One region of the Pseudoalteromonas sp. DSM 26666 genome, then DNA from elsewhere that is predicted to be linked to it. Evidence: predicted binding sites of a transcription regulator. Region 1 holds the regulator's gene; the other holds the start of a gene.
What was found. The regulator MetJ, encoded in region 1, represses methionine synthesis genes. The targets are predictions, from matches to a motif close to TAGACGTCTAGACGTCTA.
Positions count from the first base shown of each region.

Region 2: a site for MetJ is predicted at 1,642-1,659, ahead of BM380_RS08070 (methylenetetrahydrofolate reductase). Genes of this name have one in related genera too.

Region 1 is NZ_FPAR01000007.1:117,758-120,976, forward strand. Features, by position in the region: gene metB (cystathionine gamma-synthase) at 1-1,105, opposite strand, end outside; gene metJ (met regulon transcriptional regulator MetJ) at 1,304-1,624, shown strand; gene BM380_RS13965 (malic enzyme-like NAD(P)-binding protein) at 1,693-2,934, opposite strand.
Region 2 is NZ_FPAR01000003.1:415,713-418,931, forward strand. Features, by position in the region: gene BM380_RS08065 (hypothetical protein) at 1-304, shown strand, start outside; gene BM380_RS08070 (methylenetetrahydrofolate reductase) at 642-1,598, opposite strand; gene BM380_RS08075 (M16 family metallopeptidase) at 1,839-3,219, shown strand, end outside.

The sequences.
Region 1 (3,219 bases):
CATCTTCAATACCCACCGAGATACGAATAAGCGTGTCGCCTACTCCGGCTTCTGCACGCGCGGTTGCGTCCATGCCGGCGTGGGTCATAGTCGCAGGGTGACAAATCAAACTTTCTACTCCACCTAATGATTCCGCTAAGCTAAATTCATTTAAGCGCGTTAAAAACGCTGCAGCATCGTTTATATCGCCTTTTATATCAAAGCTAACCATAGCGCCAAAGCCAAGCTGCTGCGCCTTAGCTAGCGCATGTTGAGGGTGTGATTCAAGACCTGGGTAGTAAACTTGGGCAACAAACTGGGAGCGTTCTAAATACTGTGCAATGGCGAGTGCATTTTCTTGGTGTTGCCTTAAACGCACGTTTAACGTACGTAAGCCTCTGAGCGTTAAATAGCTATCAAATGGCGCGCCGGTGATGCCAATGTTATTTGCCCACCACGCTAACTCTTCACCTAACTCAGCAGTCGCTGCGATAACCGCGCCACCAACAACGTCTGAATGGCCATTGATATATTTTGTGGTTGAGTGCACCACAATATCAGCGCCAAACTTAATCGGGTTTTGTAATGCTGGCGATAAAAATGTGTTGTCGGCGGCAACCAGTGCACCACACTGTTTAGCTGTATCAGTTACCGCTTTAATATCTGTTAAGCGTAAAATAGGATTGCTAGGTGTTTCAATCCAAATCAGCTTAGGTTTAATAGCAAGGATGCGTGTCAAACTGTCGCTTTTGGTAAAATCGACCACTTCTAGTTTTAATAAGCCGCGCTTTTCTAGCGAAGTAAATAAGCGATAGCTGCCCCCATAACAGTCATGAGGGATCACTAACGTATCGTCACTATTAAGTAATTGTGTTGTTAGGTGAACGGCTGCCATGCCTGTTGCGGTAATAATGCCTTTAGCGCCACCTTCAAGCTCCGTGAGTGCCTCAGCCAAAATGTCACGATTGGGGTTACCACTGCGGCCATAATCATATTGGCGCTTTGTATCAAAGTCAGCAAATGAGTAAGTTGTTGATAAATAAAGCGGTGGAACAACCGCACCATGCTGTTTGTCGGCTTCTATTCCACTACGAACAGCAATTGTTGCCTTATTTTTTTCACTCATTTTCGCTACCTTTACTAATTTGGATGTTTAGACGTCTAAAAGGTAGCGCATGCAATTTAAGATGTCAAAACATTTAAATGTCTAGATAGCTAAATAACTAGTATTTGACTATCTTTTTTAAACCGATAGAATTTCACGCATATTTACACGCTTTGATGCTGTGTGAGCAATTTATAATCTGAGGCAACGATACATCTTATGGCTAAATGGAATGGTGAATATATTCACCCATACGCAGAACACGGGAAAAAATCCGAACAAGTAAAGAAGATCACCGTTTCGATCCCGCTAAATGTATTAAAAGTATTAACTGATGAACGTACTCGTCGTCAAATAAACAACTTACGTCATGCAACAAATAGCGAGCTTTTATGCGAAGCGTTTTTGCATGCGTTTACCGGGCAACCGCTGCCTAATGATGATGATTTGCGTAAAGATAACGCAGAAAAAGTACCTGAAGAAGTGAAGAAAATAATGCAAGAAATGGGACTAGAAGTGCCTATTTTAAATGAAGACTAGAAGGGTCTTTATACAAAAAAACCTCAGCAAATGCTGAGGTTTTTTTTGCGCTAATTTACACTTAACAATTACGCCATGTAGTTTTCTGGCATATCAATTTGTGCCACACCTGAATCAACCGCCGCCTGCGCAACCGCTTTAGCTATACGTGGTAACAAACGTGGATCCATTGGTTTTGGTATAATATATTTAGCACCAAACTCTAATTTGTCGATGCCTGCGGCAGTAAGCACTTCAGCCGGTACGGGCTCTTTAGCAATACTGCGGATTGCTTCTACAGCAGCAATTTTCATCTCGTCGTTTATTTCACTGGCACGTACATCTAACGCACCACGGAAAATAAACGGAAAACACAATACGTTATTAACTTGATTCGGATAATCAGAGCGACCTGTAGCCATAATTAAATCGTTACGTGCAGCGTGTGCTAATTGCGGATCGATTTCAGGATCGGGGTTTGAACAAGCAAATACCACGGGTCTATCAGCCATTAATTTTAAATCTTCAGGGGCTAATAAATTAGGGCCCGATACACCCACAAACACATCGGCATCTTCAATTACATCTTGTAAAGTACGTTTATCGGTATTGTTTGCAAATAATTGCTTATATTCATTCAAGTCATCACGACGCGTATGAATAACTCCTTTGCGATCTAACATATAAATATGTTCACGCAACGCGCCACATTTAATTAAAAGCTCCATACAGGCAACAGCTGCAGCGCCGGCACCTAAACATACAATAATTGCATCTTCAATTGCTTTGCCCTGTACTTCCAGCGCGTTTAGCATACCCGCAGCCGTTACAATAGCCGTACCATGCTGATCATCATGAAAAACAGGAATGCTACAACGCTCTATAAGCGCTTTTTCTATTTCAAAACACTCGGGCGCTTTAATATCTTCTAAATTAATTCCACCAAAGGTGTCGGCAATATTAGCCACTGTGTTAATAAAGTCTTCGGTAGTACGGTGCTTAACTTCAATATCTATAGAGTCTAACCCTGCAAAACGCTTAAATAGTAGCGCTTTACCTTCCATAACGGGTTTTGAAGCGAGTGGGCCTAAATTACCTAAGCCTAAAATTGCGGTGCCGTTAGTAATAACCGCAACCATATTTCCTTTACCAGTATATTTGTAGGCATTTGCTGGATCAGCGGCAATTTCACGAACAGGTTCTGCGACACCGGGGCTGTATGCGAGCGCGAGGTCTTTAACCGTCTCAGCGGGCTTGGTCAGCTCAATACTGATTTTACCTGGAACGGGATGGGCATGGTAATGTAGTGCTTGTTCACGAAAATCTGACATAACGCGATTATATCCTGCAATTTAAGTTAAAGTGAGAGGTAGTTTTAATCTACGATACCTTTATTATTTTTAAATTCCAAGCAATATCAGGTCTATCCTGTTATATGCTAGAACTGTTAATTTTAAGTGATTTATCAGCAACTTCCCTAGATTATCCTGACATTTTTAAAATATAAATTCGTCATAAAAATGAAAAATACAGGTACTTTTTGCCCTTGTTCTATTTTTATAAAGCGTATTTTTTAGTCTTAAATTAAAATAGTGAAATACCGAATTTTATTTAAC
Region 2 (3,219 bases), on a different contig from region 1:
TTTAAAAGATTGTACACATTGCATAATTATCGGAGTATCGTATTTTGACTGTGATCAACCCGAAATAGATCACTTAATATCCAAAATTTCACCTTCTTGTGAAGTCATTATTGCTAATCCAACTCCACCTCCTGAATTGCTTGCAAAGCTGGATGGTTTTTCATGTACGCTTTGGAAATCGCATCAAGGACCTGTTGATGAAAGTGGCAACTGCATAATGCTAAAAGATCTAAACACAGGGAAAGTGCTAACAAAATGTTTTTGTGGAAGTGGAAAAGCATATCAATATTGTTGTTCTGTTTGAGTTCAAGCGCTATAACAGTTATATATATCGCTAACGTGGTAAATTAGATTGTTTCTGGTAAATTCATCATTTTTGTCGGATGGCGTGGCTCCGCCACTTATCCGACCTACGTCAAAATGTAGGTTGGTTAAGCCGAAGGCGCCACCCAACAGGCTTTCAAATTCACTTTTCATCCGCTCATGGCACTTTGCCGAAATTCAGCTTTGATAAAGTCCTACAGTTTAAACCTGATAGATTAAGTTAGTACTTATTAAAATAAACGAAGCTAACTACTTGAACTGGCTTATTCTATGTCGCTTATTATTTTTGCCCGAACCCCGAACCCCGAACCCCGCAATTAAGCTATTAGTTTCTCCGCAAGGTTGAGTTCCATTATTGCTTTTAGTAAACGGTATAAGTTAATTGACGCGTCAATTTCTTCTTTACGGTTGGTTAAGCTTTCAATATTTAAACCCAGCGGTACACCTAAGTGAGCACAGCTTTTTAAAATTGAGTCGAGGTTTTCGCGACAAATACGCACTGATTCGCTTAGTGTATTTTCCGAATCAAGCATGCGCCATTTAGTTGCCTCTGGCACTGAGATGCCTAGCCATTGCATAAACTCTAAGGTTTTTTCACCACCACAAGGCGTAAAGGTTAATATAATCCGATTAGGTGTCAGGCCTTGTGCTTTGCATGTGCGCGCATAACTGGTTATTAAATCTATGGTTGCTTGTGCGTTGTACACTGCTTGAGAGATAAAAAACTGGCATCCTTGAGCTGTTTTTTCTATTAAGCGTTGGTGCTCGTTGCGCTTATTGGCATGGCGCTCAGCAATAGTGACACCACCTAAAAAGAAGTCTTCAGACTGCTCTGCCAGTGTTTTGTAGGCAATCGGTAAGCTCAGCTTTATATCACCTGCTGATGATGGGCTGCCCACTAACACCACGTTTTTTAAATCGTAGTCATTTTTAGTTTCATCTAACCACGCTTTAAACTCACTCACACCGCGCTGAGCTACACTTTTATAAGTAATTACATCAAGATCAGATAAGCCTCGTAAGAGTTGACTGTACTCGCGCGGATCAACTGTTTGCTTAAATGCAAATGGACGCGCTTGCTCTGTACGGCTGCTTTCATCTTGAATGTCATAAATAATCACACCGTCATATTCAATTTCGTGTAAACGGCCTAATAACTTTTCGGCAATGACTTTTAATTGCGCTTTATCAGTCCCAATTTTTGGCGGTGTTGTGCCAATTAGGTAAACACCTTGGTTGGTGTCCTGTATTTTTTCTTGAAGTGATAAAGCCATAATCCTCATTCCAGCTTAATTTGTGATGATGGATTTAATATAGCAGCCATTTAGACGTCTAGATAGATTTATTTTGTTGAAAGTTTCTCAACTAACGTGAATTATTTTCATAGTTAAATTAAATAACTGACACAGTTGTTTACATAATTAATAGGCTTAAGGCTCTTATATTTAATTACTTTACGGCATACTTAGTTTGGTAAATGTTTTAAAAATTGCTCAATTTAAAAAGGGATAACAATGAAATTTAAATTATTGGCAACTAGCCTAGCGGTATCGCTGGCCTTAACAGGTTGTGCTACGCAGCAAAGTCAAAACACGCAAATAGCAGCTCAACAAGAACAAGTTAATAAAGCAGATGAGCGTGTTTTTTCACAAGATTACCTAATAGAAGAGCTAGATAACGGCCTACGTGTGATGGTAGTTAAAACCGATTACCCAGATGTAGTATCGCTACAAATACCTGTATCTGTTGGCTCGCGTAATGAAGTGGAAGCGGGTAAAACTGGTTTTGCTCACTTTTTTGAACACATGATGTTTAAAGGCTCTGAAAAGTTTCCGCAAGATGTGTATTCAGATATTCTAAAAAATTCAGGGGTTGATAACCGCGCCTACACAACTAACGATTACACTAACTACCACTTAAATTTTTCAAAGCAACATCTTGATAAAGTACTTGAGATTGAAGCGGATATTTTTCAAAACTTAAGCTACACCGAAGAACAATTTAGAACGGAAGCGCTTACCGTTAAAGGCGAGTACTTAAAAAATAACGCCAGTCCAATTCGTAAATTATTAAGTGCGGTACGCCAAGAAGCGTTCGAAAAACATACCTATAAACACACTACAATGGGCTTTTTTGAAGACATTGAAGCTATGCCAGATCAAATGGCCTACGGTAAAGAGTTTTTTGATAAGTTTTATAAGCCTGAATATGTATCGCTTGTGATTGTTGGTGATGTTGATCCAAAAGAGACCATGGCGATGGTTAAAAAACACTGGGGTAATTGGCAAAAAGGCGACTATGTTGCTGATATTCCAAAAGAGCCAACTCAGCAAGCGCCAAAATATGTGCATGAGCAAAACGAGGGATTACCTGGCCATTGGTTACTTGTGTCGTATAAAGGGGCTGCATGGGAGCCTCAGAAAAAAGACAGAGCCGCATTAGATTTACTGTCGCAGCTTTATTTTTCGAGCAATTCAGATATTTACCAAGAGCTGGTAGTAGAAAAACAAATCGCGAGTCAAATGTTTACCTATAACCCTGAAACTAAAGATCCAGGGTTACTGCATGTATTTGTAAAAGTAGAAAATGCCGATGATTTAGCCACAGTGCGTGATGCCATTAATCGTACGTATGCCAAAGCGCGTACCGAGTTGGTTGATAGCCAAAAACTTAGCGATTTAAAGTCTAACCTTAAATACAGCTTTATAAATGGTTTAGATTCGTCGCAAGCAATTGCCTCTACACTTGCCAGCTATATGCATTTTGAGCGCGATCCTGAGGTAATTAACCAACTGTATAAATCGGCAGACAATATCACTAGCGAAGATATTAGAGCCGTTGCCAATAAGTACTTTGTTGATAATGCTCGCACCACAATTACTATGTCGGCACTTG